3 regions of the Aeromonas sp. CU5 genome follow, and region 3 is predicted to be linked to each of the others. Evidence: predicted binding sites of a transcription regulator. Region 3 holds the regulator's gene; each other region holds the start of a gene.
The links. The regulator sigma-54, encoded in region 3, starts transcription at its own class of promoters, with help from an activator protein. The targets are predictions, from matches to a motif close to TGGCACNGTTTTNGCTT.
Positions count from the first base shown of each region.

Region 1 (8,241 bases), 810 kb from region 3:
GACAGGGGTGCGCAGGGTAACGGATGACTATCTTGTTACCCAGCATTGGCGTAGCCGTTCGGCCACCGGTTCTTCCTATGCTTTTCATCAATACATCAATACTACCGAGCAATTGCTGGGCAGTGAGTCCATGAATATTGCGAAAGGGCTAGACAGCTTTTTTGCCTCACTCAGCGCGGCGCTAGATAGCCCGGAAACTCCGGCACAACGCAGCCAGATCGTCAGCTCGGCTGGGGCGCTCGCCAACCGGTTTACCCAGCTTGACGAGAGCATGGTGACCCAGGAGAAGCAGATCGATGATCAGCTGAACAGCACTGTTTCCCAAGTTAACAGCTACTTGACACAGCTTGCTGAGCTGAACGTACAAATTGGCGATCAGACTGCCAAAGCGGTCAATACCGCGGCGCTGGAAGACAGTCGCGAACAGGTTGTGCGCGAGCTTTCAACCTATATGGAGGTGAGGGTAAATCGTCAAAGCGATGGCTCTTTTGCCCTCAGCCTGCCGCAAGGACAGCCGTTGGTTCTGGGTAGCAGCAGCAGCACCCTGACTCTTGCTGGCGATAAACTCAGCCTCGCATTTGGTGGCCAGACGTTTGAAGTGCCCAAATTGCACGGTGGTTCATTGGCTGGCGTAATGGATTATCGCGCTACCGTGCTGCGTCCGTTACGCAGTGAGCTGGATCAGATAGCCAAAAAGCTGGCTGATGACTTCAATGCCAAGCAAGCGACCGGACTTGATCTGAATGGTGCGGCGGGCAAGCCGCTGTTCTCTTACGACCCTCTTAACCCCTCTGGTTCGCTGCGAGTTGCCGCTGGTTTTTCCGGTAGCGATCTTGCCTTTGCCCAGGCAGGGGGTGGCAAGGGGGACAACCGCAACTTGCAGGATCTGCTGACCATCAAAGATAGCCAGTACAACGCATTCAGTGCGTTGCTGGGCAAGATGGCGGTACAGAGTGGTCAGGCCAAGGCGACCATGCAGGCCGATGCTAATATGGAAAAACAGATGGCGGCCAAGCTGAGTAGTGTTAGCGGTGTAAACACTGATGAGGAAGGGGTGAAGATCATGGCGTATACCAAGGCGTATCAGGCAAACGCCAAGGTGATCAGTACCTCCGAGCAGCTCTTCAACTCCATTCTGAACATGTTCTGAGAGTAATAACCATGCGGATAAGTACCAATCAAATCCAGCTCAGCATGCTCGACAATTTGCAACATGGTTTCGGGGATTATGCCCGGCTGGATCGCCAGATTTCGACTCAAAAACGCATTCTTCAGCCATCAGATGATCCTGTGGCTAGTGTGCAGCTATTGGGGTTGCAGAAAGAGCAAGCTGCGATGGCGCAGTATCAGAAGAATATTGCCAATGCCAAGAGCCAGCTCTCCCAAGGGGAGTTGCAGCTCGATACCATGACCAACATGTTGATGCGGTTGCGTGAGTTGACCCAGACGGCGGCTACTGGCTCCCTGTCGGATGTTGATCGCAAGGCGGTCGCCAGCGAAGTTGTCATTATCAAGGATGGTCTGCTGGATTTGGCCAATGCGCGTAACGAAAGCGGCTCCAGCCTGTTTAGCGGTAGCAAGGTGGATCAGACGGCGCTTGTCAAGGTGACGGACCCGGCGGCGGCTGATTTCGGTAGTTACACGTACAAGGGTGATGCTCTGATTCGGGAAGTCGGCATTGCCAAAGGCGTAACAATTGGCTTGAACCAGACTGCCGATAAGCTGTTTCTGCAGCCGGACGATTTTTTCAAGCGACTCGATAGCATGGTGACGGCAATTAATGCCGCGGCACCTGATGCTGCCGATCAAGCCCGGGCTATGCTCGGTCGCAGTCAGGCGCTGCAAGATAATATCAGTCAGGCGGTGAGCACTATTGGCGCCCGGATCAATCTGCTCGATCAGATTGATGAGAGTCATGCCGAGAAAGGTGTCTATAGCAAGGAAGTCAGTAACCAGATAGAGTCGCTGGATTATGCCGAGGCGGCGACCCGACAGGCCCACGTCCTGATGGCATTACAGGTGCAGCAACAAGCTTTTGCCAAGGTTAATGGCCTGAGCTTGTTCAACTACATGCCGTAACGAGCGAAGGAGTCATGATGCAGGTCCAGCAAACCCGTCTTGGAAGCGTTGCAGAGCCGCAGGCAAAGCCCAAGTTGCAAGGCCGGCAGACCTCGCAGGCTCATCCCCAGGTTGCCAAAAAACAAGGCGAACGCCACCCCAATATCATCCGGATGGATAGATGGGCACTGGTCGGTGCTGCCCAGCAGCGCATTGCTCATGCTCAGGCAGGGGAGCAGGCGCTTAATCAGGTCTGGGGCGAACTGAAGCGGCTGGAGCGGCAATTGGGCCAGCGAGAGCTGGCTACCAATGATGTGGCTAATCGCTTGAAAATGCTGGAAGAGAAGGTGACTCAACCAAGAGGCCCCTTAACCTCCGAGCTCAAGCCCAGACTCCTTGCGTCATCCCAGGAGATGCGCACCCAGTTCACAGCCGAACATCTGGACCTGCTCAGTGCCAAAAATAGCACCGAACGGCTGGTTTTCTCCTTTCCCCAGAGCAACAGTGCAGTGGAAGTGACACTTCCGGCTGGTGCCCGGGATGGAGAAGTCGTTGCCAGACTCGATCAGGTGCTGCGCAAAGAACATATCCAGGCGAGGTTAAATGAACTGGGCAAGCTGGAGTTGTCCGTCGCTGACCCCCATCGCCGTAAACTGGAAGAGCCCGTACTGGTTCGTGGTGAAGGGATCCGTATCCCCGCCGGCAACCCGATCCCGGTGCAATTCAAGCCCAAATCCGGACAGCTAACCCGCATGGCCGAGGGGATCACCAAGGGTGAGATCCGTCAGGAACAACAGCGACTGAAACGCGTGCTGGGGGAGATCGAACACTCGGTGCGCGAACTGAAGCAGTTTCGCCAGAAGATGGTGTTGCAGCTGGACAAGGTCAAGGCGCGTAGCCAGAGCTTGCAGCAAGATGAGTTGGCACAACTGCAATCTTCGCTCTCTGCACGGTTGTCGCAAGGGGGGTATATGGGAACCATGTCTGGTTTGCTTGCACAGGCCAACGTCACCCGTCAGGGAGTGGTCGCCTTATTGACCTGATCACGTTTAGAGTGTTCGATACTAGGAAACCGCCCGACTTGTCTCGCGCGGTTTTTTTATTGGTAATCTGGTCAGTGGGCGGTGCGTCTGGGTGGGAGTGAGGCGAATTGTTTGCTGGGTGAGTGACAGTGCAGAAATAACCATCAGCAACAGAAAAAAGATTTAATTTTCACGTGGCTATGGTCGTTTTCTAGGGGGGTCTACCCAAGCGCTGCCAGCGGCAGCATCCATTTCGAGGAAACGAAAATGAGTCTGTCAATTCACACCAACTTCGCCAACATGGTGACCCAAAACCAACTGACCTCTACCAACAAAATGGCCAGCACTGCCATGCAGCGTCTGGGTACTGGTCTGCGCATCAACTCTGCCGCTGACGATGCAGCCGGTCTGCAGATTGCCACCCGTCTGCAATCCCAGTCCAACAGCCAGAAAGTCGGTATGCGTAACGCCCAGGATGCCATCTCCATGATGCAGACTGCGGAAGGCGCCATGGACGAGATGACCAATATCGTTCAGCGCATGAAGGATCTGGCCACCCAGGCCGCCAACGGCACCAGCAGCGACAAAGATATCGCCGCCATGAACGCTGAATTTGGCGAGCTGACCAAAGAGCTGCAGAACATCGCTGGTAATACTACCTTCGGTGGCGAAAATCTGCTGGACAAGACCGGTGGCAAATTTGCCAAGGGTGAGGTGACCTTCCAGATCGGCGGTTCCGACACCGAGCGCCTTGGTCTAGATATTGGTGATGCGCTGAAGAAAGTTGTTGGTGGTACAACACTATCTGCTGCAGACCAAGCTCTTGTTAAAGCAGTGGATGATTACAAAACTGATGCTACAGCCGGTTCCGCAGCTAAGAAGCTGGCTGATGCCAAGCAGACTGTTGCTGATAAGCAGAAGATTGTTGATGATAAAGAAAAAGCTTTGGCTGGTAGTGCGACCCAAGCGGAAAAAGATGCAATCGTTACTGCGCAGAATGCAGTAGATCCTCTCCAAAAAGCCTTCGATGATGGCCTTAAACCTTTGACTAAAGCTGCCGCCAAAGTCGGTAGCGGTTTGGATTCCCAGGTTTTGGCCAATGGCATTACCGATCAAGAAAGTGCTCAGGTTGCGATGGGCAAGATGGAAGAGTTTATGCAGGATATCACCAGCGTCCGCTCCTCTCTGGGTGCCAATATCAACCGCCTGGAGCACACCGTTAACAACCTCTCCAATATGAAAGAGAACACCGATATCGCCAAGGGCCGCATCATGGATGCCGACTTCGCTACCGAAAGCACCAACATGACCAAGAACCAGATGTTGATGCAGGCGGGCATGTCTGTACTGACCAAGTCCAACGAAATGACCGGCATGGTCACCGGGCTGTTGCGCTAATCCCCCCCCCCGGAAAAGGCCATCGCAACGATGGCCTTTTTTACAACCGTGATCTGCTCGTTCAGCCAGCGCCAAATAGCGCGCGTATTTAATATTTTTTCGCGCTTGGTCGCTCTCTTGTGGGGTCACGTTAAAAGCTGCCAGTGGCAGCATCTATTTCGAGGAAACGAAAATGAGTCTGTCTATTCACACCAACTTCGCCAACATGGTCACCCAAAACCAGCTGACCTCCACCAACAAGTTGGCCAGCACCGCCATGCAGCGTTTGGGTACCGGTCTGCGCATCAACTCTGCCGCTGACGATGCCGCCGGTCTGCAGATTGCTACCCGTCTGCAATCCCAGTCCAACAGCCAGAAAGTGGGCATGCGCAACGCCCAGGATGCCATCTCCATGATGCAGACTGCCGAAGGCGCCATGGACGAGATGACCAATATCGTTCAGCGTATGAAGGATCTGGCTACCCAGGCCGCCAACGGTACCAGCAGCGACAAAGATATCTCCGCCATGAACGCCGAATTTGGCGAGCTGACCAAAGAGCTGAAGAACATCGCTGGCAACACCACCTTCGGTGGCGAAAACCTGCTGGACAAGACCGGCGGTAAATTTGCCAAGGGTGAAGTGACCTTCCAGATTGGTGGCTCCGACACCGAGCGCCTTAATCTGGATATCGGCGATGCGCTGAAGAAAGTGGTGGGCGGTGCCCCTGTGAGCGCTGCAGATAAAACCAAACTGGATGCGATCAAAACCTACAAAGATGACTCTGCTGGTGCAGCTAAAACGTTGAAAGACGCGAAAGTTGCAGCAGCAGGTGCTCCCGGTGATGCAACTAAAGCTGCTGACCTTGTGGCTGCACAAACAGCATATGACACTGGTCTGAAAGCAGTAACCAAAGATGCGATTGATGCTGGTACTGGCCTTGATGCGGGCATTTTGGAAAACGGTCTGACCGATCAGAAGTCTGCTCAGGTTGCGATGGGCAAGATGGAAGCGTTTATGCAGGATATCACCAGCGTCCGCTCCTCCTTGGGTGCCAATATTAACCGCCTGGAGCACACCGTAAACAACCTTTCCAACATGAAAGAGAACACCGATATCGCCAAGGGTCGCATCATGGATGCCGACTTCGCTACCGAAAGCACCAACATGACCAAGAACCAGATGTTGATGCAGGCGGGCATGTCTGTACTGACCAAGTCCAATGAAATGACCGGCATGGTCACCGGGCTGTTGCGTTAATAGATGATGGGCTGCCACCGCGACAGGTGGCAGCCTGTTTTATCGTTAGCCTGCCGGTTGGAAAGGCGAGAGCTGGTTTTTCCAACATGCAGGTGTTGCAGTATTTTTTTTAGGAGCTGATATATGCAGGTCGATCCCGCCTCTATTGCGATGCAAATGGTGGCCAATGAACGCAAAAATATGGACAAGTTGCTGAAAGGGCAGATGGCCACGGTCAAAGCGCAGCAAAGTTCACTGGCTTCTATCGACTCAAAGCTATCCAGTTTCCAAACCCTGCTGAAGGATTTAAACAAGCCTGCGTCACTGCAAGCACAGAAAGCCAGCCTTTCTCAGGAAGGCATCATGACGGTGACCAGCAATGGCAAGGCAACGCCGGGCCAGTACAATTTTCAGGTCAATCAGTTGGCCCAGTCGCATCAGTTCGGGGTGCAACTAGCGGATGAAAAAGCACCATTGCCAACCACCGGAAAAGTGTCGTTTACCGTAGATGGCAAGGCGTTCGCTATCGATTTGGCTACCTTGCCTGCGGGGTCGACAGCTCAGAGCCTGGTTTCTGCCATCAATGACGCGACGGATAATCCGGGGGTTAAGGCCAGCCTGATCCGCACGGATGGCAAGGTTAACCTGGTGCTGACCAGTAAAGATAGCGGGGCTGCCAAGGTGTTTACCCCTGTCTATGATGGCGACCCGGCGTCAGATTTCGGCAAGGCTTTTCTCGCCGGAAAGGTGATTACCCCAGGTCAGGACTCCATCATCAAGATGGGGGTGGGTACTAATGCGCTGGAGATCAAGTCGCCGACCAACAAGATTGAAAACGTGGTGGAAGGGCTAACGCTGGATCTCACCAAGGTGCAAAAGGCAACGGATGGCCCGATGCAGGTGACAGTGGGTTATGACAACGAAGCAGTGACGGGCTCCCTGAAAAAGTTTGTTGATAGCTACAACGAACTGCTGGAGCTGCTGAATAAGGAAACATCCACCGACCCCAAGAAAAAAGGGGTGCTGGCGTCAGATACGACGGTTCGTAGCCTGAAAGGAACGCTTGCCAATGGGGTGCGAAACCTGCCAGCAGGGATGACCCTGAGCCAGCTTGGTATCAAGACTGAAAAGTCAGGCAAGCTGGTCTTCAGCGAGACGGATTTCAAGAAGTCCATCGAGAAAGAGCCTGAGCTGTTGGGTAAGGCTCTGATGGGGGATAACGGTTTGCTCAAGCGGATGAGCAAGGTGCTTGATCCTTTCTCCAAGACTAATGGTGTGATGGCCACCCACAAGAGCACGCTGGAAGCCAATCAAAAGCGACTTGATGGTAAAATGGAGGCATTGGATAAACGCATGGAGTCTGTTTACAAGCGTTATCTCAATCAATTCAATACTATGAATCAGATGACACAGACCATGGAATCGTTTAGCAATTCCTTGGCCCAGATGTCTAAATCTTGAACCATCAACAGCGAGTGACCCATGTTTGAATCCGAAGATGGCTATGATGCCTATCGATTTGCCGCCACTGAAGCAAAGGCTGCCAGTGCTGATCCATACCAGCTTGTATTGATGCTGATGGATGGCCTGCTGGATGAGATGGCTCGTGCGGAAGGGCATATTCTGGCAAAGCAGTTTGAGCGTAAGGGATTGGCCATCAACAAGTGCATGCAGATCCTGGGTGGGCTGGACAGTGCTCTGGACATGGACAAAGGCGGCGATCTGGCGGTTAACTTGCATCGCCTCTACGACTACTGTGGCCAGAAGTTATTTGAAATCAGCGTCTCCAACAATATCGAAGGGTTTGCTGAGGTGCGTAAAATTCTGCAAGAGCTGAAAGAGGGTTGGGAAGCCATGGCGCACCACCCTCGTTAATACGGAAGTTCCGCTTCCTTCTCCAGAGCTATTACCCTCCATCAAGACCTTGAAATTTAATAAATATAGATCTGGCCCACTCTTTGCTTGTGGGCTAGTTCATCTTTTGGGGGCTTGCCATGTCAGTTATTGATCCCGCTTTGCGTGAAGCGGATGTGCAGACTCGCCAGCGTCAGCTATTGGGGTTGGGAACGCTGTTGCTACAACAGGCACAGGCTGGGCAGTGGGATGCCGTCCGGTTGACCGATAGTCGTTTCGCGCAATTTGTCTCTCAAGTGAGCCAAAACACCGAACTATGGACGGCATTGCGACCGGCGATTGAGCGGGTGCAAGTGCAGTATCAACAGGCTTTTCAGCTATGCGAACAGGAGACCGCAATTCGTAAACAGGAGTGGCAACAACTGTCTGCCATTCGTGAAGGGTTGACGGCATATGGTGAGGTGCAGGAATGGGATTAATTCAATTCGCCGGTTTTGAGGCGCTTCATACCCACGATGCCGCTGCGCTTAATCGTCTGTCAGGGCAGTCTGGCAGTGAAGGGGAACTTTATCAGCCGCTGGATGAGACGCTTGAGCCACTGGTGACGCTGCCACTCCCCGAGCTTGCCGCTGACGACAGAACCATCGATGAGGATAAGGCAGAGGCTCCTTCGCAAGAAGATGCTGCCGTTGA
Region 1 covers NZ_CP023817.1:3,355,287-3,363,527, reverse strand. The annotation lists gene lfgK (lateral flagellar hook-associated protein LfgK) at 1-1,150, shown strand, start outside; gene lfgL (lateral flagellar hook-associated protein LfgL) at 1,162-2,079, shown strand; gene CK911_RS14990 (hypothetical protein) at 2,094-3,101, shown strand; gene CK911_RS21520 (flagellin) at 3,348-4,478, shown strand; gene CK911_RS21515 (flagellin) at 4,651-5,715, shown strand; gene lafB (lateral flagellar capping protein LafB) at 5,839-7,155, shown strand; gene lafC (lateral flagellar export chaperone LafC) at 7,177-7,569, shown strand; gene CK911_RS14960 (LafX) at 7,689-8,027, shown strand; gene CK911_RS14955 (flagellar hook-length control protein FliK) at 8,018-8,241, shown strand, end outside.
Region 1: CK911_RS21520 (flagellin) is a predicted target of sigma-54. The motif match lies at 3,145-3,161, and genes of this name have one in related genera.

Region 2 (8,241 bases), 1.4 Mb from region 3:
AGGTGTTCAACATGAATAGAACCCATTGGATTCGCTTCCTGGCGGAAGGAAAATTTTGACAATGCCCCCTTATCCATGAATTCAGCCACAAGTGTCTCACAGATGAGATAGGGCTCAGCCCCATAAACGGCGACGTCATCGTCAAGCCATTTAAGATTTGGCTGACCATTTTCACTACAGAAAAACCTAAACGGACGGGTAGGCAGATAAGTCTCATACATATCTGCAATGTGAGGGATATATTGACGAAATGCCTCTATATTCTGTGTAAAACGAAGTGGCAATGCTACCATCATGGCCGCTTCTTGCTCTGCTTGTTGTTGCAGTCTTCGCATTTCCTGCTCAGCTTTTACCAGAACCACATCAATATTGAGCGACATCAGAACTCCTTGCTATTCAGGTTATAGGCCTGTCCAGCCTTGTTACCTTTCCCGACTTGAACCAGCTTTTTAAAAACAATTTTATGATGGCTGACAGTTAATACTTTCAACCTTTCTTCTTGAATAGACAGCGTTGCAGCCAATTCCGCCACCGCCTGCTGTTGTATCGGGCACTCTTTGGCCAGTTGCACCAACTGATCTATTAAGGCCAATCGGTTATCCATGCACAGCACGGCCTCATCATATTGCTGTTGTTGCAATAGGCCCTCTATCAAGTGGAGATTATCCTGTAATGCCTCATTGAGGGAGGTAAGAGTGACCCTCACAGCTCACCCAACTTTTGTCGCATCTGATAGCCACGCTGCTTTTCGGCTTCCGGCAATTGATCCCAAGCAGACTTGATCGTAACCATCAGAGCCATAACCTCGTCAAGGGGCGCGACATCCCGTGCCAGACTGGCATCCCAAATCCGCGTATCCATGTAGGCATAGAGAGCATATAATTCTTCCGCAATAGAACCCTGGCTCATATCAAGCGCATCCTGCAATCCATGTAATAGCCCTTGAGCTTTTGAAACAGCGATAGACTTTGCTTCCATATCACCGCGCTCTATCGCGCCTTTAGATTGAGCCAACCGCTCTAAAAAGCCTTGCATCATGAGTTGAATAACACGATGTGGATCCGCAACAGCAAGATCAGCTGCTATACTGGTTGCTTTATATGCGTTCAGATTACGATGGTACATGATATGAAACCTCTAAAGATAGTTATCACTTATTATAACTATTGATTCTCAACGACTGCAGCGCTGAGGCTGAGTTGTTCATTTTAACTAATAAAGCATCCAGACTACCGTATTGAGCTCGCAAGGAAGCTTCATATTTAATTAGCTGGGCATTTGACGTAGCCTGTTTTTCACTCAAACTGCGCAAGTCAGCATTAAGCGTGTCGGAGCGTTCTGCCAACATGCCTCCTGATTTGGTATACTCCTTTAGGCCATTATTCAAAGTGGCGGCCAAACCATCATCACCACCAAACAGTGCAACAACTTGATCGAAGTTTTTATCAACAGCTTGGCCAAACTTCTCTTTATCTAGAGATAGCTTGCCCTTATTGTCCATCTTTATACCAACTTCGAAGATACTTGAATAAGTTGTACTTGAGCCAGTCTTACCAGTGATCGTGTTTGCCATGAAACTGTTAATTGTTCTCGTACTTGCATCGCCAGCAAGAGCACCGCCATCATCCTGTCTGACACCACCAACAATGCTGTTACGCTTTCCAAGTGCACCCATCTTATCTTGAAGTGCGTTATATCCATCCACAAATTGCTTAACCATATCCTGAATGGATGATTTATCTGTCGTAATATCTACTTTGTTGGATTTGAGGTCACCATTAGTATCTTTATCAGATACTCGTAGCACGGTAAGTTTAAGATCTTGGATTGAATCATTGAAAACGTTGGTATCACTTTTGAGAATATTACCATCAACCAGAATTTCAGCACCACTCGCCGACTGAGTCTGATTCATTACGCTACCAGGTTCTCCAATTGAGAACATACCGAGCTCAGACGTATTGCCGGTAATACTCAAGTCTTTACCATCCCCTGATATACCAGAGTCAATAATTAGCTTTGCCTTACCATCTGCGGTGTTAACGATATTTGCACTTAATCCAAAATTATCACTATTACTGTTAATACTCTTGCGAATATCTTGCAGGGTATCCCCCACTTTGACATCAACTTTGAACTCTTTCGCACCCGCTTTGAAAGTCAGTTGACCATCTTGAGTTATAAGCGACGTCGTTGAGCTGTCAAAGATGCCCTCTTGGCGACTAGTCGTCGCCAATTTATTGACAGTAATATTGTACTGGCCATTTGAGCCACCACTTTTGCTTTCTACTGTCATCACCGGGTTATCTTTATCTTGGGTAATGTTGACAGTCCGTTTGTTGAAAGCACCTGGTTTACTCAATGTATCGAGAATATCAGTAAAGGTAGTGAGGGATGACTTGAGTTGACCAATGCCAGAGAGAGCTATTTGAGTGCTATTTTGTTTTTTGATGATCGGTTGTTGTAGCTGCGCCTTTTTAGCAGCAACACTGGCCGCAATCACACTCTCGAGATCGAGTCCAGAACCTGCACCAGCAGAGGTAATTGCCATGTTATCTTCTCCTCATTTCTCGATTTATATCTCACGATCAAGCAACAGACCTAGTTTGGGATTGGCCCCAGCCTCTCCATGGTGCAGAGCTTGGATCCGTTTGTGAATTGCGAGCAGCTCTTCACTCGGGATTTGGCGTATAACCGATCTGGTATCAGAATCCATTACCTTGATCACTACCTGGCCCAAGTCTTGCTCCAAACTGAAATTAACCGTCCACCCTTGTAGTTGGCTATATTCTTGCAAACTTTGTACCTGTTTTTCAAAATCTGCTTGGTTCTGTCCCCGCGGGGGATCAACATTTTTTGAATCTTGATTCTTCCGCAGTGCAATACCAGGATCCTCCACTGAGCCAGGAAGCAGTTGAGCGGCCACTTGGCCGCTCTTGTCACTTAGCTGTAAGGAAGCGCCATTGGCAGATGACAGATTACTGAGTTCAGTTGTCATCTTACTTCTCCCATCTCAATCAGCCAGACTACCCATTGTTACCCAAGCAGAGATAGTGCCGACTGCGGCCGCTGATTAGCTTGCGCCAGGACACTCGACGCTGCCTGCTGCAGAATGTTCTGCTTGGTCATATTGGCGGTCTCGGTGGCAAAGTCCGCATCACGAATACGAGAGCGAGCCGCTGATACGTTCTCCGAGATATTGGCCTGGTTGCGAATGGTCGAATCCAACCGATTCTGCACTGCGCCCAGCTCGGCACGCTTGCCATCGACGACTCCCAACATAGCATCCGCTGCAGCCATAACACTTTGGGCATCACTCTGGGTACCAATCTTGATACCGCCAGAGCCGCCACCAGTGAAAATAAGGGATACTGCAACCGTTGTCACTATACTCCCCGCTGGACCGGTGATGGCACTAATCGAGGTTCCCGCAGCTACAGCAATGCCAGAGATACTGAAGCCATCGGTCTGAGACAGACTGAAACCGATAGTCTGATACGCATCCGCACCGACTTGAAAGCTGCCACCGAAGGTCCCATCCAACAGTTTGGTACCCGCAAAAGTGGTGTCTTTGGAGATCCGGTTAATCTCAGACCCCAACTGATCCACTTCCTTTTGCAGGGCCTCACGATCCTTGGTAGAGTTTGAGCCATTAGATGATTGCTGAGCCAAAGTACGCATGCGCTGCAACATGCCAGTCACTTCATCCATCGCCCCTTCTGCTGTTTGCGCCAGTGAAATGCCATCGTTGGCATTACGGTTACCTTGATCCAGCCCGTTAACCTGAGAGGTCAAACGGTTGGAAATCTGCAGACCTGCGGCATCATCCTTGGCGCTGTTGATACGCAGGCCAGATGCCAAGCGGGTATATGAGGTATCCAAGGACTTGCCGGTATTCATCAAGTTACGCTGGGCGTTCAATGATGAAACGTTGGTATTGATAAACATGGCCATAATTTATTCTCCCGAAGAACATGCGACTGCGGGTTGCGCCGCCAAAGCGACGTCCCACCGTTAGAAGAGCAGGTTGAACATGCCTGTCTCTTCTGGCGGGTGTCTGTTTGAACGAACAGGCCACCCGCAGTAGTGCAAACGTTGGATTCCGAACACCCCTCGATTGCTTCAATTTATTTAACGGCCGCAGGACGACAAACTTTAGGAAAATCCTTGCCGAAAGCGGCAATTTTTATCCGGCAAGCGGCAAATGACAACGTTCAAAAGAGGCACCACATTATGCTCGGTCGGCATGGTGGTGTATTCGCAGGGCAAGATAGTCTTGGCACGTTTTGTGCTGAATCAAGAAGGAGTGACGTCAATTTGACGACACAATAAAAAGAGGCCGGTAAACCGGCCTAAAGTTGAGCATATGCTCAGGAGAATATGACCAAGGGTGACAGAACTGAACATCTGGACAACCCTTGGCATCACTAGTAGAGAATGTATTCTCTCCCGATAGAACAGAGTGCTAACCCGAACACCCCTTTGTTCCATCTCTTGACCAGGGCGGCCTGAACAACCGCCCTGTTTTCTTTTGTTAGCCCTGCAACAGTTGGAGTGCGGCCTGCGGGCGCTGGTTGGCTTGCGACAGAACGCTAGATGCAGCCTGCTGCAGAATGTTCTGCTTGGTCATATTGGCGGTCTCGGTGGCAAAGTCCGCATCACGAATACGAGAGCGAGCCGCTGATACGTTCTCCGAGATATTGGCCTGGTTGCGAATGGTCGAATCCAACCGATTCTGCACTGCGCCCAGCTCGGCACGCTTGCCATCGACGACTCCCAACATAGCATCCGCTGCAGCCATAACACTTTGGGCATCACTCTGGGTACCAATCTTGATACCGCCAGAGCCGCCACCAGTGAAAATAAGGGATACTGCAACCGTTGTCACTATACTCCCCGCTGGACCGGTGATGGCACTAATCGAGGTTCCCGCAGCTACAGCAATGCCAGAGATACTGAAGCCATCGGTCTGAGACAGACTGAAACCGATAGTCTGATACGCATCCGCACCGACTTGAAAGCTGCCACCGAAGGTCCCATCCAACAGTTTGGTACCCGCAAACGTCGTCGCACTGGAAACACGGTTGATCTCGGCACCGAGTTGATCCACCTCTTTTTGCAAGGCTTCTCGATCCTTGGTAGAGTTGGAGCCGTTTGCTGATTGTTGTGCCAGTGTGCGCATGCGCTGCAACATACCGGTCACTTCATCCATGGCCCCTTCGGCAGTCTGGGCCAGGGAGATGCCATCGTTAGCGTTACGGTTACCTTGGTCCAGACCATTGATCTGGGAGGTCAGACGGTTGGATATTTGCAGACCTGCGGCGTCATCCTTGGCGCTGTTGATGCGCAGGCCAGATGCCAAGCGAGTATACGAAGTATCCAATGATTTGGTCGAGTTTGTCATATTACGCTGAGCGTTGAGTGACGAAACGTTAGTGTTGATATACATGGCCATGACTATTCTCCTAAGCTATTAAAATTACTCTTCTATTTGCTCAGGCTTTATTATTTTCTGTGCCCGATGCGTCTTATTTAACGGCTCGTTTTTGGATGTCTTTAGCATTTTTTTCAACGCTTCATCGCATTAACGCCGCTTACCTTATATATCGGCGGGTCAGGGGGAAACTTAAGGAAAAAAACGGGCCAAAACACGCGATAGCAGCAACGTCCTGAACCCCGCCAACGGCGGGGGCAAGCGGGCACACACGAGACTCTCCCGGTTCGGGCAGCGAGAAAAAATCACGGCCGACTCTCAATTTTGTCGAGCACAGTTGGCGATTGGGCTCGCCAGCCCCTAAAATCGCGGCCCCATCAACAATTTGGCGTGAGTTGTTCTCCATGCAGACACTGGTTGAGCAGATTGTTTACATCAGCGACATGTTTGGTACTGCGGTATTCGCGTTTTCAGGGGTATTGGTGGCTGGCCGGCTCAGAATGGACGGGTTTGGCGTCATGGTTTTGGCGGCGGTCACCGCCATCGGCGGCGGCACTATCCGTGACATGATCCTGGGGGCAACCCCCGTGTTCTGGGTACGCGATCCGCTCTATATCTGGGTCGTCATCGCGACGGCGCTGATCGGTATGTGGATGGTCAAACTGCCCCGCAGGATGCCCTGGTATGTGCTGCCAGTAGCAGATGCCTTCGGACTGGCCCTCTTTACCGTGATTGGCGCCCAGAAGGCCCTCAACTTCGGCACCCCGGGGCTGATTGCCGTGATCATGGGCACCATGACCGGGGTAGCCGGCGGCATGATCCGCGATGTGCTGGCGCGAGAAGTGCCCATGGTGCTGCAAAAAGAGATCTATGCCACCGCCTGTATCCTTGGCGGCATTCTCTATACCCTGGCGCTGGAGGCGAATATGGACAGGGTAACCGCCATGCTCATCTGCATGACAGCCGTGTTTGGCCTGCGGGTTGCCGCTATCTACTGGCACCTGTCGCTGCCAACCTTCTCGCTGCAACGCAATTGAGAGCAGGCCCACAGCGCCATCATGTCGCTGTGGGCCTTGCGTTGAACCAAATCGGCTTTTCTGTTGTCATAGAAACAGTCGTTGTTAGCCGGAACTTCTCATGCGCAAAATCGGTATGCTTACCACTCTTATCCTGGCGAACGTGACAGTAGCCCACGCCGAAGCACAAGCGGTATTTGGACGCCTGGCCTCGGCGCCGGTGCAGCAGTTCAACCAGCAGATACGTCAGGCCAGCCATCAACAGCAGCACTGGGTCAATGACTACCGTGAGGTAGCACTACGATTCGTTGGCCATGGCGACATACCCAGTCGCATCCACGCCCAGCAGCTGGACAATGATCTGGTGCTCTCGGTCGCCCTCAATGGCAGCAAGAGCGACATGATCTACATCCTGACCCTCTATCGCAACGACAACCTGTGGCAGATGCGGGAGGCGGAAATGGGCTGGCGTTGCCAGGGGCAAGACTCCTTCACCCCGGTCCCCTGCCCCTGATGGTCATGGCTGACTCTGTGAAATAAAAAAATCCGGCACAGTGGCCGGATTTTTTATTGGAGGTGAAAGCACGCTTACGGGCGGTACACCTTGACGTTGTCAAAGCCCTTCTCTTTCAGATAGAGCGCCTGCAGCTTGCTCATCACGCCGCGATCGCAATAGAGCAGATAGGTCATCTCTTTGGGCAGATCGCCAAAGGCGGTGGCCAGCTTGAAGAAGGGGAGGTGCAGCACTTCACGACCTTCCACCACCAGCGGCTTCTCGTCGTGTTCGTCGGCAGAGCGGATATCCAGGATCACCTCGTCAGCGCCCAGCACTTGAGTGGTTTCGACCTCTTGCACTTCCGCGGCTGTCTCTTCACCGATACGGCGGATATCGAGGTAACGGGCCTCGGAGACCACCTTGTCCAGAATGGCGAAGTCGAAGTTGGCCTCTTCTGCTTCAATGCGGGAGAGCTCGGCTTTCACGGTCGGCTTCTTGGAGATGACGCCGCAATACTCCGGCATGGTCTCGGCAAACTCCAGAGTGCCGATGCGGCGCGCTTCGCTGATGATATCCGGCTTGTCCCAAGTGATGAGCGGGCGCAGGATCACCTTGTCGATCACCCGATCGATGACGTTGAGGTTGGTCAGCGTCTGGCTGGAGACCTGACCCACGCACTCGCCGGTCACCAGTGCCGGGATCTGGAAGTAGTCGGCAACCTGACCTGCGGCACGCATCATCATTCGCTTGAGCACTACGCCCATCTGACCGTTATCCACTTTTTCGAGGATCTCGGCCACCACAGGTTCAAAGTCGATGGCGGTGAAACGCACCTTGTGGGAGGCGCCAAACTTGTTCCACAGGTAATAGGCGACCTGCTTGACCCCGATCTCGTGGGCAGCACCACCCAGATTGAAGAAGCAGTAGTGCACCCGGCAGCCGCGTTTGATGAACTGGTAGGAGGCGACACCGGAGTCGAAACCACCGGAGAGCAAGCTCAGTACATCTTCCTGAGTGGCCATAGGGAAACCGCCCATGCCGTGGTGCACCGCACTGATGATGTAGAGCTCGTCATTTTCCACTTCCAGATTGACCTGGATGTCCGGCTTTTTCAGGCGCACCCCAGCGGTTTCACAATGCTGGTTGAGGCCACCGCCCACATAACGCTCCAGCTCCAGCGAGCTAAAGTCGTGTTTGCCGACACGGCGGGCACGGACGCAGAAGGTCTTGCCTTTCAGGCGATCGCCCCAGACGGCGCGGGTCTGTTCGAAGATGTCGTGCAGGTCGGTAAAGTT
Region 2 covers NZ_CP023817.1:977,793-986,033, reverse strand. The annotation lists gene CK911_RS04475 (6-hydroxymethylpterin diphosphokinase MptE-like protein) at 1-380, opposite strand, end outside; gene CK911_RS04470 (hypothetical protein) at 380-640, opposite strand; gene fliS (flagellar export chaperone FliS) at 703-1,125, opposite strand; gene fliD (flagellar filament capping protein FliD) at 1,151-2,551, opposite strand; gene CK911_RS04455 (flagellar protein FlaG) at 2,576-2,998, opposite strand; gene CK911_RS04450 (flagellin) at 3,037-3,954, opposite strand; gene CK911_RS04445 (flagellin) at 4,535-5,455, opposite strand; gene CK911_RS04440 (trimeric intracellular cation channel family protein) at 5,839-6,471, shown strand; gene CK911_RS04435 (hypothetical protein) at 6,572-6,964, shown strand; gene thiI (tRNA uracil 4-sulfurtransferase ThiI) at 7,039-8,241, opposite strand, start outside.
Region 2: CK911_RS04445 (flagellin) is a predicted target of sigma-54. The motif match lies at 5,630-5,646, and genes of this name have one in related genera.

Region 3 (8,241 bases):
CAGCAGGCCGATGATGCTGTCAGCATCGGCTTCGACACCATCTTCATTGCGCAGCAGGACGTGGGCATCGAAACCCTGCACCAGCTCGAACAGCATCATGGCTGGTCTGGCGTGAATGCCCAGCTTGTTTTTCACTTCAACCGAGGCGGAAACAGTCATCGGGTCGTCCTATTGGTCCATCAGGATTGGGGCGCACTCTTGTCGAGTGTGCGGTGCCGGATCTGCACGTTCTTGCCGAGCAAACGGAAGGCGCTGGCCAGCCGTTCTGCGATAAAGACCGAGCGGTGCTGACCACCGGTACAGCCGATACCGACTGTGAGATAGCTGCGATTGTTACGCTCCAGATGGGGCAACCAGGTCACCAGCATATGCTCGATCTGCTGGGTGAACAGCATCACGTCGGCCTGCGCCGAGAGGTAGTTGGCGACCGGCTCATCCTTGCCGGTAAACGGCTTGAGCTCGGGGACCCAGTGCGGATTGGGCAAAAAACGGGCATCGAACACGAAATCCGCGTCCTTGGGAATGCCGTACTTGAAACCAAACGACTCGAACACCAGCACCAGCTCGTTCTCTTTCTTGCCGAGCACCCGGGTCTTGATGAGCTCGCTCAGGTCATGAATGCTGAGGGTGGTGGTATCGATGCGCAGATCCGCTGTCGAGGAGATGGGCGCCAGCAAATTGGTCTCTTCACGGATCGCCTCATCCAGCGACAACTTGTTACGCGACAAGGGGTGCAAGCGGCGGCTCTCGCCATAACGCTTGAGCAAGGTGCCATTGTCGGCATCAAAGAAGAAGCTGGAGAACGTGACTCGCCCTTCATTGCGCACCTGCGCCAACAGGTTTTCCAGCTTATCCGGATCGCTTGGCAGGTTGCGCACGTCGATGCTGACCGCCAGCTTGTCATACTGGCTTTCGACCGAGACAATCAGCTGGGGCAGCAAGTTAACCGGCAGGTTATCCACACAGTAGTAACCCAGATCTTCCAGCACACGCAGGGCTACCGTTTTACCGGAGCCCGAACGTCCACTTACCACGATTAACTGCATCTTGTTCCCTCACGCCAAAACAGGTGGGTCATTCCAAGCCTGAGTATCAGGCCGAGGTCATGATCTGATAGAGCTCTTCATCGCTGGTTGCCTGACGCAGCTGGCGACAGACCGCCTTGTCACCCAGCTTGGAGGCCATCAGAGAAAGGGTCTTGAGATGCTGCTTGCACTCGCTTTCAGGCACCAGCAAGGCAAACAACAGGTCTACCGGTTGGTTGTCGATGGCATCAAAAGGGATGGGATCAGCAAAGGTCATCAGAATCGCGGTTGGCGGGAATGCATCATCAATACGACCGTGGGGAATCGCAATACCGGCACCGATCCCGGTACTGCCCATTTTTTCGCGGGCCAACAAGCATTCGAACAGCGCCTGACGGGAGGTGCCAAGGCGTTCGGCGGCCAACTCGCTGATGATTTCGAGGGCGCGTTTCTTGCTGGTACAAGGGACTGCACTTTTGGTGCAGTCCCGACTCAATATGTGTTCAAGTTGCATAGTTATTTTTTATTTAACTTATCTTTGTGCTTGATGATCTGCCTGTCCAGCTTGTCGAGCAAGGTGTCTATCGCAGCATACATATCAGCATGCTCAGAGGTAGCAAACACTTCGCCGCCACTGACATGCAATTTAGCTTCCGCTATCTGGTTCAGTTTTTCCACACTAAGCACCACATGAACGTTATTAATGTGGTCAAAGTGACGCTCGAGTTTGGCAAATTTGTTACTCACGTATTCACGCAGAGCTTCGGTGATCTCGACATGGTGTCCGGTCAGGTTAATTTGCATAACATCATCCTTTTGTTTTGCCTAAACCAGGCGTTTACGCTGATTGGAAGGTGCGATAAACAAGGATTCGCGATACTTAGCGATCGTGCGTCTCGCCACCATAATACCCTGTTCGGCCAGCAAATCCGCGATCTTGCTATCACTTAACGGCTTGGCAGGATTCTCTGCCGTGACCAGCTTCTTGATGAGCGCGCGAATTGCGGTCGATGAGCACTCTCCTCCTCCTTCGGTGTTCACATGGCTGGAGAAAAAAAACTTCAGTTCAAATATGCCCCTTGGGGTATGCATGTATTTCTGGGTTGTCACCCGGGAAATGGTCGATTCATGCATCTCCACCGCTTCGGCGATGTCGTTGAGCACCATCGGCTTCATCGCCTCTTCACCATACTCGAAAAAGCCCTGTTGTTGCTCGACAATACAACAGGCTACTTTCAGCAGGGTATCATTGCGACTCTCGAGGCTCTTGATGAACCATTTGGCTTCTTGCAGATGGGAGCGAATAAATTGGGTATCCGTGCCACTGCGCGCATTGCGGGCCATGGCAGCATAGGTCTCGTTGACCCGGATACGCGGGGAAGAATCAGGATTTAGCTCAACGACCCACTTGCTACCCTTCTTGACCACAGAGACATCGGGGATCACATACTGGGAGTCACTCTGGATGATGCCATTGCCGGGGCGCGGCTCCAGCAGCTGGATCAGATCCAGCACCGACTTGAGGTCGCTCTCTTTGAGTTTGGTCTTGCGCGCCAGGGTTCGGTAGTCACGATTACCGAGCAGATCCATATGTTCGAGGAGCACCTCCTTGGCCTCGTTGAGCCAGGGAGTCTGCGGGTCATACTGCCCCAGCTGGATCAACAAACACTCCTGCACCGAACGGGCAGCGATGCCGACCGGATCGAAATGCTGCACCCGCTTGAGCACAGCTTCGACCTCATCAAGCTCGACCTCCAGCGCATCGCTACTGACCGCTTGCAAGATATCCTCCAGCTCAACGGTCAAATAGCCGGACTCGTCGATAGCATCGATGATAGCGAGGGCGATGGCAGCATCCACATCGCTGAACGGGGTGAGCCGCATTTGCCACAACAGATAATCCTGCAGGTTTTCGGTAGTCTCGCCCTGATAAACGCTATCTTCCCCATCGTGGATAGGGCCAGCGCTCTGGGCGGTCCCGGCAGAGTAGACTTCATCCCAAGTGGTATCTACCGGCAACTCGTCCGGCATCTGCTCCTGCGCCATGGCATCGCTGGAATCCAGCTGGCTGGCGTCAACAGGCTCTTCCGGGCTGGTCTCTTGTACTTCACTCTCTTCCTGCTCCAGCAGGGGGTTGTTCTCGAGCGCTTGCTGAATTTCCTGCTGAAGTTCCAAAGTGGAGAGCTGGAGCAGACGAATCGCTTGTTGTAATTGCGGCGTCATGGTCAGGGACTGACCGAGACGCAACTGTAATGTCGGCTTCATCTACGTCGGGATATCCTTATGTTCAGCGAGGCATTCGTCAAAGAGAATGAAGGCATGCCCCCTTACTATAGACTGAATTGATCGCCCAAATAGACGCGCTTGACCTGTTCATCGGCGAGGATGTCTGCCGGTGCACCTTCGGCAATCATCTTGCCGTGGCTGACGATATAGGCCTTCTCACATACGTCCAGAGTCTCTCTGACGTTGTGGTCGGTAATCAAGACGCCAAGGCCTCTATCTTTCAGATGCTGAATGATCTTCTTGATGTCTATCACAGAAATCGGGTCAACCCCGGCAAAGGGTTCATCCAGCAGAATAAAACGCGGTTCTGCCGCCAGCGCGCGGGCGATCTCGACACGACGGCGCTCACCGCCAGAGAGGCTCTGACCCAGGTTGTCGCGAATGTGGGTGATGTTAAACTCTTCCAGCAGTTGCTGAACCTTGTCCTCACGCTCCTCGCGGCTCAACCCCTTGCGGGTCTGCATCACCCCCATCAGGTTGTCGAACACCGACAGGCGGCGGAAAATAGAGGCCTCCTGCGGCAGATAGCCGATGCCATTGCGAGCCCGCACATGCATCGGCTGCAGGCTGATATCCTGATCGTCGATAGTGATGATACCGGCATCCCGCTGCACCAGTCCCACGATCATGTAGAAGGAGGTGGTCTTGCCCGCCCCATTGGGGCCCAGCAGGCCGACAATCTGGCCGGTGCCCACTTCCAGGCTAACGTCGCTGACCACCATGCGACGTTTGTAGCTTTTTTGCAGCCCAACTGCTTTTAACACTGCCATGGCTTATTTTCCCTGCTTCTTCTGGTCGGCGGGTTTGTCGAAGTTCTCTACCTGATCCGGCAGGAACTCGGTCCTCACTCGCTGGGTCGGGTTCTTGCTCTCGGCAGTCATTTTTTGTTTGTCGATGTCATAACGGATCAGGTCGCCAGTGACCAGACTATCTTCCTGCTTGAGCTGACCGTTGCCGGTAATAGTGACCAGCCGGTTTTTCAGCTCGTAACGAATGCTATTGCCATGAGCATTGACCGGCTTGCCGTTATCCATGATCTGGAAGAAGGTCGCTGGCTTGCCGTAGGCAGTCATCACCTCGGCCCCTTTCTCACCGGAACGGGTCACCACCACCTTGTCGGCATGGATCTTGATGGTGCCCTGAGTGATGATGACATTCTGTTCAAAGGTGATGCGATTATCCTGCATCTCGGCCACCTGTTTGACGGCATCGACATAGACCTTCTCGGCAAAGTCGGACTCTTTGGCAGTCACAGCACCACACAACAACAGGGCTGCGAGAGCCAGATTAGCGTTTTTCATTGAAATAGATGGCATGACCTTGATCCAGTAACTCAAAATATTTGCGGTCCAGATGGCCCTTGAGGCCAACCCCTTGGGTCTGGAAATCCCGACCCAGAATATTTACTTCCCGGTTGCTGCGCACATCCTGCGTCACCAGATCCAGCTCCAGATAGGGCGTATCGAGCGTGGAGATGAAGCTAGTTGGCAGTAGCCCATCCAGATGCACCTTATCCCGCAGGATCACGTTGTCACCGGTGTTGAGCACGCCGGTTTCGGCAGTGATCTTCCACTCGGCACTCCCCTGCTCGTCATACATATAGACCACCGGCTGGTCGAAGGTCGCCTGCTCGAGCAGCTGGTAATACTCTGCGTAGTCAGACTCCAATCGCTCGGTACGTTTACCATTCACGTCAAAACGGGTGGTCACCAGATTCCTGGCGACAAAATCCGGCTGATAATTTTCGATTTTGACGGCGCTCTCCGGCACCAGCTCCACCTTGCCCAACTGCCAGGCGACCAGCGCCACCAGCAGCAATAAGGCAAACAACAAGGTCTGTCTGCTCATACCGATGCCTCGGGCAGGTCATCGGCCAACCCCTGCGCTTGCAGGATCAGGTCGCACACCTCGCGCACCGCGCCCATGCCACCGCCAAGGCGAGTCACCATATCAGCACGGCTCAGCACCAGCGGATGAGCATCCGCCACCGCGATGCCAAGGCCACAGGCGGCCATCACCGGCAGATCTATGGTGTCATCTCCCATATAGGCAGCCTGTTCCGGGCTAAGCCCCAGCTTGGCCAGCAGCGCTTCGAAGTGAGGCAGCTTTTTATCAGCTCCCTGCACCACGTGAGCCACACCCAGGCTTTTCATCCGATCGCTGACAATACGAGAGTTGCGCCCGGTAATGATGGCGATCTCGATCCCGGCATTGAGCAACGCCCGCATGCCCGCACCATCGCGGGTGCAGAAGGTTTTCAGCTCTTCGCCGTTGTTTCCCATGTAGATGAGGCCGTTGGAGAGCACCCCATCCACATCGCACACCAGCAGGCGGATTTGCGCCGCCTTGTCGTACTGGCTGCGCGTCACCGGACCATAGAGGGTCGGTACGTTTTGCATCAAATTACTCCGGCTTTCAGCAGGTCGTGCATGTTGAAGGCACCGAGCGGGCGCTTCTCTTCATCCACCACCAGCAATCCGTTAATCTTGCGGGTTTCCATCAGTTTGACGGCTTCAGCCGCCATCATCTCTGGCCCTACGGTAACACAGTTGGTGGTCATCACACGGCTGATGGGGGTGTGATGGATATCGATCTGCTGGTCGAGAATGCGGCGCAGGTCACCATCGGTAAACAACCCCGCCAACACGCCATCGACATTGATGATCGCCGTCATCCCCAGACCTTTGCGGCTCACTTCCAGCAGTGCCTCGCTGATGGTGGCATCGATGCCAACCCGGGGCAACAGCTCACCACGATGCATCAAGTCACCGACCCGCAGCAGCAAGCGCTTGCCGAGCGACCCACCTGGGTGAGAAAGGGCAAAATCATCGGCAGTAAAGCCGCGCGCTTCCAGCAGGGCCACCGCCAGTGCATCGCCCATCACAAGCGTCGCCGTGGTACTGGAGGTGGGCGCCAGCCCCAATGGGCAGGCCTCTTTATCCACCTTGATGCACAGGTGCACGTTAGCCTCTTTGGCCATGGTGGAGGCCGGATTGCCGGTCATGCAGATCAGCGGAATGCCGCGGCGTTTGAGCACCGGCAGCAGGGCCAGGATCTCGTCGCTCTCGCCGGAGTTGGAGATGGCGATGATGAGATCGCCACTGGATACCATCCCCAGGTCACCGTGACTCGCTTCCCCCGGATGGAGGAAAAAGGCTGGCGTGCCAGTGCTGGCGAGGGTTGCAGCAATTTTGCTGCCGATATGGCCCGACTTGCCCATGCCGGTGACCACTATCTTGCCGCCGCAGCGCAACACCATCTCGCAGGCCCTGTCGAAGGTATCGTTCAGGTACTGATAGAGTCCATCTATCGCTTGTTTTTCAATGTCCAGCACCGCGCGGGCACTGCGACGAAAATCGAACAGTTCAGACACTTTCTCAGGCTTTACAGACATAAAGACACAGCTCCGGGCCGAAATTAGCTGCGGGATTATAAAAAAGTCTGCCCGGATAAGCGAATCGGATGGTGAACCCCACGATGAATGACGCACTTTGTTACAGAAAACTGTCGTGCAAATAGGCTGGCAACCTGTTCAATAGTTGTTCCTTGCTGTTGCTTACACCTAGACTACCCCATAAAATTCGCACCTCATTTACACCGGATGGACAATTGTTTGAACAATGATCTGATCACCATCTCCGACCTGAGTTTCAGCCACGGCAATCGGCTGCTGTACGACGGGATCAGCCTGACCATTCCCCGTGGCAAGGTCACCGCCGTTATGGGCCCGAGCGGTATCGGCAAAACCACCTTACTGCGCTTAATCGGTGGCCAAATCAAACCGGAGTCCGGTCACATACTGTTCGATGGGGAAGATATCCCCACCCTCTCCCGCAGCCGTCTCTACGAGGTGCGCAAACGGATGAGCATGCTGTTCCAGAGTGGCGCCCTGTTTACCGGCATGACGGTCTACGACAATGTGGCCTTCCCGCTGCGGGAGCACTCCGGCCTGCCGGAGGAGCTGATCCACACCATCGTCATGATGAAGCTGCAAGCGGTGGGCTTGCGCGGCGCGGCACAATTGATGCCGTCCGAGCTCTCCGGCGGCATGGCGCGCCGGGCGGCACTGGCCCGAGCCATCGCCCTTGACCCCGATCTCATCATGTATGACGAGCCCTTCGTCGGGCAGGACCCCATCACCATGGCGGTGCTGGTCAAGCTAATCAAGGAGCTGAATGATGCCCTTGGCATCACCTCCGTCATCGTTACCCACGATGTGAAAGAGGTACTGAGCATCGCGGACTATGCCTACATCATCGCCAATCGCAAGGTGGTGGCACACGGCACACCGGCTCAATTACGCGAGGAGCACAATCCCGAAGTCGAGCAGTTCCTCAAAGGATTGCCCGATGGTCCTGTTCCGTTTCATTTTCCGGCAGGCGATCTGCTACAGGATCTCTGATGTTGATAAGTCAAATAAGCAAGCTGGGTCGGGTCGGGGTGCGTGTTATCAGCTCCGTCGGCCGCGCCTCCATCATGCTGTTTCATGCACTGGCGGGCAAACCCGAACCACGCAAACACTTTCCCTTGCTGGTGCAACAGCTTTACGTAGTGGGCGTGCAGTCGGTGGCCATCATTCTGGTTTCCGGCCTGTTTATCGGCATGGTGCTCTCGCTGCAGGGTTACAACGTGTTGAAGGATTTCGGCGCCGAGCAGAGCCTCGGGCCGCTGGTCTCCCTCTCCCTGCTGCGGGAACTGGGGCCTGTGGTGACCGGCCTGTTATTTGCCGGTCGCGCCGGGTCGGCCCTGACCGCCGAGATCGGTCTGATGAAGGCCACCGAACAACTTTCGAGCCTCGAGATGATGGCGGTCGATCCGCTGCGCCGCGTCGTCGCACCGCGCTTCTGGGCCGGGGTCATCAGCATGCCACTATTGGCCTTTATGTTTAGCCTGATCGGTATCTTTGGCGGCAAACTGGTTGGGGTGGATT
Region 3 covers NZ_CP023817.1:4,160,412-4,168,652, reverse strand. The annotation lists gene npr (PTS phosphocarrier protein NPr) at 1-159, opposite strand, end outside; gene rapZ (RNase adapter RapZ) at 180-1,046, opposite strand; gene ptsN (PTS IIA-like nitrogen regulatory protein PtsN) at 1,093-1,539, opposite strand; gene hpf (ribosome hibernation promoting factor) at 1,542-1,829, opposite strand; gene CK911_RS18850 (RNA polymerase factor sigma-54) at 1,851-3,290, opposite strand; gene lptB (LPS export ABC transporter ATP-binding protein) at 3,356-4,081, opposite strand; gene lptA (lipopolysaccharide transport periplasmic protein LptA) at 4,085-4,612, opposite strand; gene lptC (LPS export ABC transporter periplasmic protein LptC) at 4,599-5,159, opposite strand; gene kdsC (3-deoxy-manno-octulosonate-8-phosphatase KdsC) at 5,156-5,710, opposite strand; gene CK911_RS18825 (KpsF/GutQ family sugar-phosphate isomerase) at 5,710-6,705, opposite strand; gene mlaF (phospholipid ABC transporter ATP-binding protein MlaF) at 6,913-7,713, shown strand; gene mlaE (lipid asymmetry maintenance ABC transporter permease subunit MlaE) at 7,713-8,241, shown strand, end outside.